Regions from separate parts of the Paenibacillus sp. J22R98 genome, predicted to be linked through region 3. Evidence: riboswitches for the same ligand, from Rfam matches in the RefSeq annotation. Region 3 holds a riboswitch; each other region holds the start of a gene.

Region 1 (4,855 bases), on a different contig from region 3:
GTCTCAATGGTTTCTGCATCTACGGCTCGCTTGATGGCAACTGTATCATCTTTTCCTTCTACTACAATGATTTCTTTAATCATGGGACTCCATTCCTTCCCTTCCGTACAACATGCAAAAAGAAGAGGCATCGCCTCTTCTTATGATGGCATATTTACGTTCGAAATACGATACGCATGTTCATACCGCGGAAATACTTCCTATACGGCTTCCGGCTTCTTCGGCCCAAGCACATATACGGTATAGCCCCGCTTCCGACCAAACTTATCGGCATACGACTCGCTGTCAAAATAAACATCAATCTTGTTGCCTTTGACTGCGCTGCCCGTATCCTCTGCACGGCGGAAACCGATCCCTTCGATATACACCCACCAGCCGATCGGAATGACTTTCGGATCGACCGCAATGGTACGGCCTTCCTGAACGCGTGATCCCGATGCGGTTATGCCGTACTGTGGATGGTTCTTTCCTTTACCTGTTGAAGCCAAGCCGGCTGAATAAGCCGTAAGGGTTACGTTCTTCAATACTTTCTTTGCACTGAATGTAACGCCCCGCTTCGTCATGGTAGATACACTCGGCGAATTCGCCCTTAGCATCGTTACCTTCGGCTCAGGCTTCTTCGTCCCGACTGACACGATCTGATCGACAGATGGTGACTTGGTCAACTTCTCGACCAGTGTCTGTGAGACTAGAACGCCGTCTTCGAAAGTCTTTTCATAACGCTTAACGACAGTGCCTTGTTTACCCGTTTGGACAAGCTGTTCTTTCCCTAGCGCAAGCTTGGGATTATCCTTCTTCACAATGGAGAAAGGAACGGGGTGGGTACTCTCCGAGATCTTCGTGTCAATCCGAGTGATCGAGATGATCATATTCGGTTTAAGTGTCGAGGATAATGAAGGTACTACCTTATCTTGACTGCGTATCGATATATGAGCCTGATCGATCGCCGCCTGTACGGTTCTTTCTGTCGTGTACAACGTTCTTGCTTTGCCGTCAGCTTTTACAATAAGAGGCACCGCTTGATCGATAACGATTCGGTCACCGTCTTTAATACCGCCATCCAGCGGCATCGACACTTTATCATAAGTGCCAACTGCAATAGCTTGTTCATCCAGTAGGCGTTGAAGGACCCATTGCTTCGTAGAGACAATGGTTTCTCGTCCATTCACTACTACGGACACGCGCTTGTCAGCCGTTCCGTACAACAACACCAGAAACATGAAAGTCATAGCGATTGAGATCATGGCGCTTAGTACAATTAAACGCACGTTCTCATGCTTCCATCGCAATGCGAAAGACATGCTGGATGATCGTTTCCCATGGGTGTCCTTAAGCTGGAGTGCTCCCATTTCTTCGGTCCTCCTTACATAGCCCCGCCGCCTTTGTTACGCATGATTACATAGACGCGACTATAGAGATTTTCTTTCCAATTTCCGCCCCGGACCACTTCCATAATACAGCTTTTGTCGTCAGTTTATGCTTCTTTCAAACAAAAAGAAGCCCGACGACAGAGGATCTGTTTCGTGGCTTCCCATTAGACAATGGTAGCATGGAGTTGCATTCACGAGGTTGATCTCTCTTATTGACGCTTGCGAGGTTAGCTGTCGGATTCGGACGTGAGAGTCGCCCTATTCGCTAATGGCACGATTAACATTGCTGCGCCGGTCGCAAAATTCACCCCAAGAAGAATTTCATGTCTATCACTGTCTGCCTTTGTACAAAACAGTGTCGCCCTTTAGTCGACGAACACGTTTTTAAGGAGAAGAAACGAACAAGCTGTTTCTTCTTGCTACAAACAGTTTCAACAATTGGTTCCCCCGCTCTCCGATCATCGGAGATTAAGCGTTTTATTGGAAAAGGAATACAAGTTTTGTTGCTCTGAAATGAATCATAACGTCTACCGCGCCACATTGTAAAGAACTGATTAATGACGATTTTAACGAATTTCAAGGAAAAATAGGCGAAAAGTAAGCAATTTCTTCAAAAAAAATCAGTTTTATCACGAGAATAGTCCCAAATCCTTGCTTTCAAAGCCGTTTTCATCAGATTCCAAAACATTTCATTGCATTTTCCGTGGTTATTTTGCCGACTTCCTCCACACTTTTACCTGTTATCTCCGAAATCGTGTTTGCTACAAGACGGACGAAAGAAGACTCATTTCGTTTCCCTCGATGGGGATGCGGTGCCAAATATGGAGCATCCGTTTCGATCAAAATCCGGTCCAAAGGCACTTGTGAAAGCACTTCCTTTGGCACCCTTGCATTGGTGAATGTAAGCGGTCCACCGAATGAAATATAGAAGTTCATATCGAGACATTGTTTCGCCGTTTCCCAGCTGCCGGAGAAGCAGTGCATGACGCCGCCAACGTCCTTGGCGCCCTCTTCTCGGAGCAAGGTAACGACATCCTCATGGGCATCACGGTTATGGATAACAATCGGCATCTTTTTCTGCTTAGCTAATTGGATTTGCTCGCGAAATACACGCTGCTGAACATCCTTAGGCGAGGTATCCCAGTGATAATCCAGTCCAATTTCACCGATCGCCACGACCTTCGGATGATCGCAGAGCGACGCAATCCAATCCAAATCCTCTGGCCGCATATCAATGCTGTCAACCGGATGCCAGCCGACGGCGGCATAAATAAAGGAATACTGCTCGGCAAGTGCCATCGTGGTTGGAATGGTTTCACGGTTGAAACCGATATTGATGAGCTTATGTACGCCGGCAGCCTGCGCTCTTTCGATAACTTCCGCCCGGTCTTCGTCGAATTTATGCGAGTCTAAATGCGTATGCGTGTCGATTAACATGGTGTCTTTCGGAACCCCTTTCTACATTAAAGCAAATAATTCGCGGAGTTTCGCAGGCAGCCTGTGGGCTGATTCGCGCAGCGGTTCCTCCGGGTAATAAAGGTGGTACTTACCTTGATGGATACCCGTTATGGATCGAATGATATCCGAACGGCTTGAAATTTCCGACAATTGTTCATCATGGCTCAGCAGCAGAATCGGAGGTTTTTCCTCTTTGCCTGCAGCGGTTGTTGAACCGGGACGATAAACATCGTAGGGCATGTCGTAGGGAAAGTCAATTTCCAGGTGATAGTCCGGATGAAGGCCGATTTCTCGCAAGTGGTCGCGTATTTCCTGCCATAGCTTCTCATCGGGATGATCCATCGTAACATACTTGTACAGCTTGCGATTGAGAAACCGGCGGCATAGGTCCGATAACACAGCATCAGGCTCATGGACCCATTGGGCGAAAGCCGTTTGAACAAGTGCTTCGTCCAGATCCAAATAGGCTTCAATGTCCATTGTGCCCGTAAGCAGCCTCTTTATTGGCTTCATTAATGTATGAAATTTATATTCACTCCCGAAGAGCTCCTTCGCCCTTCGAAAGATTTGCCTTAATATGATTTCCGAGCTTCTTGTAACCGGGTGAAAATAAACCTGCCAGTACATCTGATAGCGAGACATGAGATAATCCTCGACCGCATGCATGCCGCTTTCCTTCACCACGATTCTGCCTTGATATGGCCGCAATACCCGCAATATTCGCTCCAGATCGAAGGTACCGTAATTCACCCCTGTAAAATACGCATCTCTAAGCAAATAATCCATGCGGTCGGCATCCATTTGACTGGAGACCAGACTAACGACAATCGGTTGATGATAGGTTTTGCAAATAACAGCGGCTATACGCTCGGGATAGCTCGGATCAAATTCCCATAAGACTGCATTGATCTCCGTATTTCCAAGCAAAATGCGGCAGGTCCACTCCTCATGATGGCTGTCGAACACATCTTCTATGGAGTGAGAGAAGGGGCCGTGTCCGATGTCATGAAGCAAAGCTGCACATAGGGCAACGAGCTTTTCTTCCTTTGGCCAATCGGTATAGCCGCCGCGCTCAAACTGAGAGATGATTTTACGGGTAATCTCGTAAACGCCAAGGGAATGCGAGAACCGGCTGTGCTCTGCGCCATGAAAGGTCAAATAGGATGTGCCAAGCTGGCGAATACGGCGTAGCCGCTGAAATTCCCTTGTATTAATTAGTTCCCAAATCAGTCGATCCTGAACGTAAATATACTTATGTACGGGATCCTTAAATACTTTCTCTTCCGCGAGTTTTTCTTCTCGATGAGCAGCACTCATGTCGAATCACGCTCCTTAAAGTTCAATCATTCGACACAAATGTCGAACTAATGTCGAATAATGTCGCAATATCATTTCCAACCGCACTTCGTTTGAAGTACTATATATATATTGAATAAGTGCCTATTTACGGCGGTAATCGGTTATAACTGGTCACAATTACCGTTAAAACCAGGTTGACTATTATGGGAAACGTTGGTATTATTAAGGCATTAAATGATAGAATTTTGTCGAATGATGACGAGTTAATCCATTGCGAAGGGGAATTTTAGATATGATGAAATCTACCGGTATTGTTCGTAAAGTAGATGAGCTGGGACGCGTAGTAATTCCGATTGAATTGCGCCGTACGCTTGGAATAGGTGAGAAGGATGCTCTTGAAATCTACGTGGATGGCGAGCGCATCATGCTGAAGAAATACGAGCCGGCTTGTATCTTCTGTGGCAACGCTGAGAATGTCGCTTATTTCAAAGGCAAAATCGTTTGTAACGTTTGTTTAACAGAAATGCCAGCTCCCGTTACAAAATAAGAGACAAATTCAGATTTATAGGTTATAATACATTTATCAAACCTGTTAATTCTAACCTTTTTTATACTCCTTGATGCCTTCCTGAGCCATAATGGTCAGGAAGGTCTTTTTTTTCTATAGCATTCTTCTATTTTTTCATTACTTCATTATATACATCACGTTTTTGCATTCCTCGGTCAAG
Region 2 (4,855 bases), on a different contig from region 3:
GGTCCGTACCGCTGAGCGGATGCCCGGCCATGTCTCAGTCGCGTCGTCGCTTTCGCCACTTTCAAACCGCTCAATGTCCTCCATAAATCCAATCAAATGGTGCTGAATGTCATTGTTGAGCGCTTTTAGCGGCGTGATATACAGCACACGGACGCCTGCCGAGAGGGCTTTACCCCGTGCGGCAGCAGCCAGCTTGCGCTGAGCAAGCCGATTCAAACAGGGCAGCAGCGCTGCCAGTGTTTTGCCCGAGCCGGTTGGCGCGGCAATCAGCGTATGACGGCCTTCCACAATGGCGGCCCAAGCTTCCAGCTGGACAGGCGTAGGCTCGCCGAACGTATGCCCAAACCAACCGGCCAGCGTCTTATGAAATCCCGCGAGCGCGGGAGAAGAGAGTGACATAGCGAAACCTCCTTATCTATGAAAACTTAAACGTATAATTCCATCTCCAGAAGACGTTAGCAGCTACTTTTAACGGTAAAGCGCACCTCAGAGCCCTTTTTTCAGCAAACGAACTCGCTAAAAAATTCTAACGAATCCCACAGGTCTTATTTCGGCCAATAATCACGATATAAAAATCTAACGAATCCTACAGGTCTTATTTGGCCGGAAACTGCCCTTTTCCAGCCCAATTCACCTAAATAAGACCGCTAGGATTCGTTAGAATCGAAAAGTAGCGATTTTCCCTAAAATAAGACCTCTACGATTCGTTAGCGTGCAACCACTGCATTAACACGGAGGACCACTGCCGCTGACCCCGGCCCGGAGCGCCGTCCAGGCGAACAGCAGCCCCACTGCAATGAAACGACCTTCTCGGCACTCAACCGACGAGCCAGCGCCTTTCGCCCTTTCGTCCGTACCAGCCGTCACACCGACGCCTTCCCATTCTCTCGGCACTCAACCGTCGAGCCAGCGCCTTTCCCCACGGTCACGCCGACGCTCATCCCCATCTCTATCATCCTACTATTCATCATGAGTCAATCGATTCCTCTTTAGACAGTCCCCACCGGTTGCGGCTGCAAAAATCGGTCATTTGTTAGGCTTCGTTACATAAACTTAAAAAAAGAACCCATACAGGAGGAATCCGGCATGGCAGGATGGCGGGACAGCTTAGAGAATCGGCGAGCAGAGTGGAAGAAGCTAGAGGTGGGGTTAACCGATACGTTGGCGGGACGGCGTGTGCTGCGGGTGACTGGGCCGAGAACGCCGCGTCTGACAACGCCGGTGACGAAGGCGGTTCGTCAAGAGGAGCTCAAGGCAGTAGCGGATACGTTCGATGCGGGGCTTGCTTGCTTCTGCCTCGGTGAGCTGCCGGCAGGTGAGCGTCAAAACTTTCTCGAAGCCTGGCATGAGCGGCTTGCCTCAGGCGCGATCGTCGTCATGGCCGATCGCCGGAGCGAGGGCTGTGCGACGCCAATCGAGCTGCATGATCTCTTTGCGCCGCTTGGCAGCAAGCTCGATATCCAGGTTGGCCGAACGTTCTGGTGGGTGCGCTACTTAAGGCGGTAATCCCGAATATCTTATAGTGAAACAAAAGAAGCCGCAGATGCTTGTCCCGAAGGACGAACAGCTGCGGCTTCTTTTGTGCTCACACAGGCACCTAGGCAGGTGCAATCAAACTTACTCGTCGTCGCCGCCATCTGCTTCGTCAGAAGGCTCGTTCGCGTATTTCTCATACGTTTCCGGGCTCATCACGCGACGTGCTGTAACGTACCGTTTGGAATAGTAGGAATCACTTAGTGCGCTGATGGTCACACCTTTGCTGCTGGAGGAATGTGCAAACTTGCCTTCTCCAACATAGACGCCAACATGCGAGATTCCTTTGCCTGTCGTATTAAAAAATACGAGGTCGCCGGCAATCAAATCCGCTTTCGCGATTTTCTTGCCCAGCTGTGCTTGCGAACGGGATGCATGCGGGATATCCACGCCGAGTTTATTAAACACGTACATGGTGAATCCGGAGCAGTCAAACCCTTTCGTTGTCGTGCCGGTGTACACATAAGGTGTACCGATCAGATCTGAGATGACCCCATCCATTTTGGATTGCGCGAAAACGCTTCCTGTTTGAAAAAGTAGAAGCATCGCCAGTCCGATCAAAAGTGCAGAAATCTTTTTCAAAACGGGAAACTCCTTCCAGTGCCTACGAGGTTAGCTGTGGGGTTCGGTTGAAGGCTCCCTATGATCACCTCTGGCATTCCGCGGCTCGCTTTGCGGATGTCGGGATCAATTCACCCAAGATGGTTCCCCCGTTTCCCGTGATGGGAATTCGGCAAAATTTTCATTTCTAGGCATAATTATTCGATCATTTTCTTCCTTCTCCTTCCTAGTTCACAACTTGTTCACAAATTAAAATTATTAGAATGCAACCTTTTACCTCTCATTTTCGTATAGCGGCCGCTGGTTTGAGCCGTTTTGGGTCTCGCTCACCACCGCGCTCACGCGCAGCCCATCCCTGCAAAGCATGTCTCATCTTGAATAAAGACGCATGTCAAAAAAACCCGCTCTGTCGAGGGGTTTGTCTTTTATATGCCAGTTATTAGTTGAAAAAGAGACCGTCCCACTGCCATTAACATGACATGGTGGGCGGCCTCTGCGCACGGATTAGACTTGTTTCGACTGCCAGGCGTCGTACTGGGCGGCTACCGTCCACACCTTCATGATGGTTCGGATTAACTGGTAGCCTTGATGCAGGATAAGTGCCAGCAAACCTGCCCAAAGCAGCGAGACGGAGGCAATGGTCATGCTAAGCACGGCTCCGATGGCCCACATGAGAAGGGAAATGCCGGCGAAAGGCAGGAAGTTCGCAATACATGTCCATAAGGACCGGAGGGTGCCGGTTCCGGCGACCGCTCCGAACTGCATGGAGAGGAAGAGCAGGTGGATCAGAACCGCCCAAGCGAGCCAAGCACCCGCCCACGGACCTGCATGCTGCGCAAACTCCAGCAGTGAATTGCTTGCCAGTAGTTTTGTTAAAGCCCGAGGCAGCAGCCAGATGGCCGGGAGGAGCGTGAGCGTCGTCTCCACCAAGTAGAGCAGCGCTACCGGTTTCCAAGCCGCTCGAATGCCTTTTAGAAATTTTGTTCCGTCCGCGTCCGTCACATGATGGAGAGAGTGGAACAGCCCTGCATTCAGGAAAGGGGTGATCACAATGCGCCCAGCCAGCAGCCCGCAGAAGAGCCAGATGTATGGGCGGATCAGATCGGTCTTGATGAGCTGGAACTGCGCCTCCGTCATGAAGAGCTGAACGGCCGTCCCGCTGCTGCCGATGCTGTCCGGGAACCTTTTTAGAAGCGGCACGGTAATGCCTTCGATGGTTCGATAGAGGAAGAAGCCCCATATCAGCTCATATAGAAACAACATAATGATAATGTAGAAGTGCTTAACGGTCAGTCGCCAGCCTTGCTTCATGTGCGTTCTCATTTATCATCACCTCCCAGATCATTTTTACGAGGCTCGTCACCATGCGATGGAAGCAAAAATACTCTCAATCAGCTTGGAGACGCCGACACTCCAGCGTGTGCGTGATTTCTCAGCTAGCTCGGCTTTCATAAAGTTGTTGATATGCTTGTTGTCGAGCACGTTGTCGTTGTGCGGATCGACGGCGGCCCATAGCAGCTTGGAGGAATGGACGATTTTATATTGAATGTGGGATTCTCGGCCATCCCACACTTTAGGCATCAGCGTTCCGTCGGCAAAATGGAACACCACCGACACCGGCCCGGAGCTGCCGCCTGTCTTCTTAATGAGCACAACCGATTCATACTGTGTCTCATTGCCTTGTTTCACCGGACGTACGTGAATGGAAGCGACCGAGTAGTCGGACATTTCATCGCCGTACACGAAATGACTGAAGTAATCGTTCCACTTCGTCTTCGTTACGGATTCTACGACACGCTGGAAGTCGGCGGTGGAAGGATGCTTGAATTTATATTTTTGGAAATAAGTCCGCATGATCTTACGCATTGTCTGTGCGCCTACTTGTTTCTCAATGCCGAAGAGCACAAGCTTCGCGCGCATGTACACATTTTCCGCGTAGTGATTGTTGCTGTGATACGACCAGGACAGCTGCTTCAGCGGGGCCGGGTTCGTCATGTAGCTTGCTTCCACCGGCAAATTCGGCTCCACGCCATACTCGCTTTCCATCACTTTGTCCTCGGCATAGGAGGTAAAGCCTTCGTCGAGCCATGCCTCTTCGAATTCATTGGAGGCGACCATGCCGTACCAATATTGATGGCCGATCTCGTGGACGACCGTTCGCTCCAGATCGTAGCCGGGGTTATCGTTGTCTGCGGAGAATGCGGTAATCAGTGTCGGATATTCCATCCCGCCCGCACCGTTGCCGCCTTTAGGCGGAACTACGACAGAGAGCGTGGTATATGGATAAGCGCCGTACCACTGGGCATATTTGGCGAGCGCGGACTTGGCTGCGTGCATATAGCGGTCCTTGAATTTCGCGTGCAGGGGATCCAAGTAGAGCTTGATTCGAACGCCCGGAACGCCGTCCGTGGAGAATGGCTCCTCCGCATAGACGAAATCCGGTGAGGCCGACCAGCCGAAATCATGCACATCATCGGCGTAGTATTGGTAGGTTTTGCGCCCATTCGCTACGACGGAAGGTTTGGTTTGGAAGCCCGTTGCCGCTACTTTATAGCTGTCAGGGACGTTAATCTTCACGCTGTAGATACCAAAGTCGCTGTAGAACTCCGAGTTGCCGTGGTACTGATGAATGTTCCAGCCCTCGGCTGCTCGGCCGCGTGTGCCTGCTGTTTCGTAAACGCACAGCTTCGGAAACCATTGGCCGGCCATGATGAAGTTGCCGGAATAGCCCATCCGCGCGAATACCTCGGGGAGCTTGACC
Region 3 (4,855 bases):
ATAAAGCGAACATCCTCAGCAAGAATTTCAATAAAATCGGCGTGGCGTATTATAACGGCGAATGGGTACAAGAATTTACGTCCTAATATTATTATTTAGCAGTATAGCTAAGAGCAGCCGATCATCGGCTGCTCTTTTTTTGCATTAAAGTTGACGTTAGTATAACCATCGGTTATTCTGTGACCAATGGTTATCAAGCTAATCGAAACTAGAACATGAGGTGTTCCTCCTATGACTACAAGAAGACAACAATTAACGGAAGAGATGAAAGCCGCGATTCGTGCATCCGCGGCCGCTTTATTTGCAGAGAAGGGCTATTCCGCTGTCACGATGCGCGAAATTGCCAAAGCAGCAGGCTGCTCGCATACCGCCATTTATTTATATTTCAAGAATAAAGAAGAGCTGCTGCAGCAGATTGCGATTCCTTCGCTGCTCACGCTCGAACAGACGCTGCTGGATGAAATCGGGAAACCGGGCACAGCAGCCTTAGATAAACTGCTCGCCGTATGCAGCGAATATATTTTATTCAGCCTGACGAGCGGCAGTCTGCAGACGGTCCTGTTTATGTCCGCCTCGGTACGCGTAGACGAACTGCAGCCCGAGCTTGAAGTTAACGTCATTCGCAACCGGCTGTTCGCGCACATTATGAAGGTGCTGCGTATTACGGTCTCTGAAGGGTCTGAGGAGCCGAATCAAGAGGCAGCATTGAACAATGGACGGATCTTGTTTTATTATCTGCAGGGCTTTATAAGCACTTACAGCAACCATTCAGAACCTACAGATCAGCTCCTTGAGCGGACGCTGCCGATATTTAAGCAGGGGATTCAAACGCTGATTCGCGGAATGAAACAACATTAAAACTTTCTAACTGTGCAGGGTTTGCAAGAATTAGAGGCGAAATTCTTATGTAGACTTCATCACCCGGAGGGTATGAGACATGAGGCGTAAAGCCGTATATTGTAACAAGCCGCTTGCTGTGAAAGTGAAGCGTAAGCTCGGTAAAAGCAATCCATGTGTGGACGATGTCGATGCCAGATCCGACATGCACAATTACCAACGATTGATCAAATATTTGCCGGAACCGATTTTTGTACATGACGGGAACGACATTCTATTCGCCAATCAAGCAGGTCTTAAATTGCTGAATATTTCGGAAAGCGATTTCTCCACTGGACATATGAGCTTTCGTTACATACATCCCGATTACAGGGAGCGGTCCGCAGCGCGTGTGAAGGCGATTATGGAAACGGATGAGCCCAACGAGTTCTTGGAATGCCAGCTGATTGCAGAGGGCGGCGAGATTATCGACGTCGAGGTGTCCAGCACGCGTATTCGCAATTACTTGGATAAGGGCACTGTCGTGCAAAGCGTGTTCCGCGATATGCGTGAACGGAAGAAGGAAGAAGAAGCGCTGATTCAGTCGGAGAAGCTGTCGGTTGCCGGTCAAATGGCCGCGGGTATCGCACACGAAATTCGCAATCCGCTAACGTCGCTGATCGGCTTTTCGAAGTTTCTGAAGACGAAGATCGACAAGTATCATGAATACTTCGATATTATGCTGGTCGAACTGGACCGGATCAACTCCATCGTGCAGGAATTCATGGCGCTTGCCAAGCCGCAGGCGAACCAATTCCGTAAGCATGACTTGGTCAAAATCATTCAAAGCGTACTGACGCTGCTTGAAACACAGGCGATTCTGCGCGATGTACAGATCGTTTCGCGTGCGGACGCCATTTCAGCGGAACTGCTCTGCGACGAGAATCAGCTGAAGCAGGTGTTCGTCAATGTGCTCAAGAATGCGATCGAGGCCATGCCAAGCGGCGGTGTGATTACGATCGATATGAAGCTGCATCAGCAGAGCGAGCTGATCGTCGAAATCATCGATCAGGGGATCGGCATTCCGCAGGATCAGCTGCCTAAACTAGGCGGGCCGTTCTTTACTACGAAAGACAGCGGAACGGGTCTGGGACTCATGATCTGTTATCGGATTATCGAAGGCCATCATGGACGGATGGACATTACAAGCATTCCTCAGAAGGGGACAACGGTAAGCATCTTTCTTCCGCGAAATGTCTAGATCGTGGTAATTTTGAAAGCTGTTCCTGTATTTACCGGTAGGATTCGCCTTGCCGGATATGGTATTCTATTACGCGAGCCGAAACGTAACGTACGGGGGATCTTTTAGGGAGTGGCATCACTGCCCTCCGGCCTGACATTCCGCTGGATTGGAATGCAGTGCTGAACGCGCATCTGGCGCTGGGGTGAATCGCTTATTTCACGAAGCGTAGGGTTGAACTCCTCAATCCGAATCCGACAACTAACCTCGCAGGCCGCATGCGATAAGGAAGATTATGACACGCTGTTAAGCTGTGTGTCCTTCATCGCGATGACGGAATAAATCCGCACATGCAGTTCTGTGGATGATAGCCGTAAATCAAAAGGAGGCAATACAACTTGATGAAACAAGTATGGAAGAAAAGCGTTGTAATCGCAGCGCTCAGCTTTGCTGTTCTCACACACTCAGCAAGCGCAGCATCGACGTACAGTGCGAAAGACGGCGACACGTTCTGGGAGCTTTCCAAGCAATTCGGTATTTCCTTGCAGCAAATGCTGAAAGCTAATCCGATGATTGATCCCAACAACATCTATGCAGGGCTTAGCATCGTTATTCCGACTTCGCAAGTTGTGAAGACGACGACTGCGAAGGCAGCACCGATTGAGAAGGCAGCGAAAGCGAAAGCTGCACCTAAGGCAAAAGCAGCAGCTAAAGCAGCTCCGAAAGCGAAGGCTGCGCCGAAAGCGAAAGCCGCGCCAAAAGCTGTAAAAGCAGCATCTAAAGCAGCGGTAGGCAAATCGATGAAAATGACTTCTCTGGACAGAGAAGATGAAATCATCACGATCGGCAACAGCAATTATAACTATTCGGAAGTTGTACAAGCAAAAGCAAGCGCGTATACAGCGGCTGCATCGGAGAACGGCTCATGGGGCGCGGTAGACTACTTCGGTAACCCGCTTAAGCTTGGAACAATTGCAGTTGACCCGAACGTTATCCCGCTTGGCAGCAAGGTCTATGTTACAGGCTATGACCATGGCGGACTTCCGGCTGGCGGCATGATGGCTATTGCAGCAGATGCTGGCAGTGCCATCAAAGGCGATCGTATTGATATTTTCGTACCGCAATCGCAACAGCAAGCCAGCACATTTGGCTTTCAATACGTGAAAGTATTCATTCTTGAATAGTATATAGTGAAACGAAACGGCAGCCCGGTGGGGCTGCCGTTTTGTTATTATCGAGACCGGACACTCCGGGCTTCAGGTTTATTCAGCAGCTCAGGCAGCGTTACGATCTGATACCCTTTGCTGTGCAGCAGCCGGATGAGCCTTGGGAGTGCAGCGATTGTGCCCGATAAATCCTGGCCTTCCCCGCCGCCGGCATGCTGCAATATAATCGATCCGGGCTGCAGGGTTCTTTTGATATTGATCAGGATGCTGTTGCTGTCGAGACTTTTCCAGTCGACGGAATCCACATCCCAATTGACGACAATGTAGCCTCTGCGGCGCAGCCAGTCGACCTGCTGCGGAGTAATCTCGCCGTAGGGCGGTCGTATGAATTTGGGACTGTATCCGGCAAGGGGACGCAGGATCCCATCGGTTTGCCAAATTTGCTGCTCGAAGGCATAACGGGAAATGCGCGAGAACACTGCATGATCATACGAATGATTGCCTATAATATGGCCTTCTTTACGCATGCGCCGTACAAGAGCCGGGTGTTTCGCCGCGCGGTTGCCGACGACAAAGAAGGTGGCTCTTACTTTATAACGGGCAAGAATCTCCAGCACCTGTGGCGTGTAACGCGGATCAGGCACGTCATCGAAAGTCAGTGCTACACGACGTGATCCTCGCGGTCCCCAGACAACGAAAGAACCGGGAAATTGCTGCTGCAGCTTTACCCATGACATGGCGCTGCTGCGCTTCTTCCTGCGTCTCTGCTCGCTGTTGAAAGAAGGCTCTGCGTGTTTGGTACCGGTAGTAATCCCGTGTCCTTCATGTTCAGTTGCAGGCAAGGGGTCACTGACACCGCTGACGCGCGGGAAGTCGGCAGATGAGGAGTTGGCATCGTCAGCAAGCGACGAAGAGCCTACTAATGCGGTCCAGGCAAGCAGCAGCACTAACACCCGCTTTGTTACAGGCATCCCGAACATGTTCTTCGTCCCTCCGCTCCAAGCGAAAATGTACTGATATAACCGTGCAGTAACCTGTCGCTCTCATTTTGCCCTGCCATCCTTTGATCATGCATGAAAGATCCCTCTTTACACGGTTAGTCTCGAACACGTAACATGTAAGGGAATAAGTTGAAAAGGGGATAGAACATGCCAGCCATTGATATGCCGTTACATGAATTGAAAACGTATTCAGGAATCAATCCAAAACCTGCCGACTTCGATGCATACTGGGATCGCGCTTTAGCGGAGATGCACAAGACCGATGCTGCCGTAGAACTTATTCCCAGTGATTTCCAAACGCCGCAGGCGGAATGTTTCGATCTTTACTTTACCGGCGTCAAAGGTGCGCGTGTTCATGCGCAATACGCGCGTCCTCGGAACGCGGCAGCGCCACACCCCGCAGTGGTTCAATTTCACGGCTATACCGGCCATTCCGGCGATTGGACCGAGCGTCTTGCTTATATATCGCTCGGCTATTCCGTGTTCGCGATGGATTGCCGCGGTCAAGGCGGTAAGTCAGAAGACACCGGCAGCGTAAAAGGCAACACCCATCATGGCCACATCATCCGCGGACTTGACGATGAACCGGATCAGCTGCTATTCCGCCACATCTTCCTCGACACGGCTCAGCT

Evidence for each region. Region 3 has a riboswitch for cyclic di-AMP ahead of AC50Y3_RS08630 (3D domain-containing protein). Riboswitches for the same ligand answer to the same signal wherever they lie in the genome.
Region 1: linked by a shared signal. The riboswitch ahead of AC50Y3_RS28560 (resuscitation-promoting factor) and the one ahead of AC50Y3_RS08630 (3D domain-containing protein) in region 3 are both predicted to bind cyclic di-AMP.
Region 2: linked by a shared signal. The riboswitch ahead of AC50Y3_RS26440 (C40 family peptidase) and the one ahead of AC50Y3_RS08630 (3D domain-containing protein) in region 3 are both predicted to bind cyclic di-AMP.

The regions. Positions count from the first base shown of each region.
Region 1 is NZ_JBXENW010000016.1:8,522-13,376, reverse strand. Features, by position in the region: gene rnmV (ribonuclease M5) at 1-83, opposite strand, end outside; gene AC50Y3_RS28560 (resuscitation-promoting factor) at 201-1,349, opposite strand; cyclic di-AMP (ydaO/yuaA leader) riboswitch at 1,572-1,855, opposite strand; gene AC50Y3_RS28555 (TatD family hydrolase) at 2,043-2,807, opposite strand; gene AC50Y3_RS28550 (HD domain-containing protein) at 2,829-4,145, opposite strand; gene AC50Y3_RS28545 (AbrB/MazE/SpoVT family DNA-binding domain-containing protein) at 4,420-4,674, shown strand; gene rsmI (16S rRNA (cytidine(1402)-2'-O)-methyltransferase) at 4,802-4,855, opposite strand, start outside.
Region 2 is NZ_JBXENW010000012.1:33,747-38,601, reverse strand. Features, by position in the region: partial or broken gene AC50Y3_RS26450 (DEAD/DEAH box helicase) at 1-399, opposite strand, end outside; gene AC50Y3_RS26445 (hypothetical protein) at 1,087-1,506, shown strand; gene AC50Y3_RS26440 (C40 family peptidase) at 1,618-2,115, opposite strand; cyclic di-AMP (ydaO/yuaA leader) riboswitch at 2,120-2,279, opposite strand; gene AC50Y3_RS26435 (hypothetical protein) at 2,599-3,417, opposite strand; gene AC50Y3_RS26430 (M1 family aminopeptidase) at 3,454-4,855, opposite strand, start outside.
Region 3 is NZ_JBXENW010000002.1:712,303-717,157, forward strand. Features, by position in the region: gene AC50Y3_RS08615 (CAP domain-containing protein) at 1-86, shown strand, start outside; gene AC50Y3_RS08620 (TetR/AcrR family transcriptional regulator) at 232-858, shown strand; gene AC50Y3_RS08625 (ATP-binding protein) at 938-2,077, shown strand; cyclic di-AMP (ydaO/yuaA leader) riboswitch at 2,144-2,348, shown strand; gene AC50Y3_RS08630 (3D domain-containing protein) at 2,458-3,240, shown strand; gene AC50Y3_RS08635 (polysaccharide deacetylase family protein) at 3,288-4,202, opposite strand; gene AC50Y3_RS08640 (alpha/beta fold hydrolase) at 4,371-4,855, shown strand, end outside.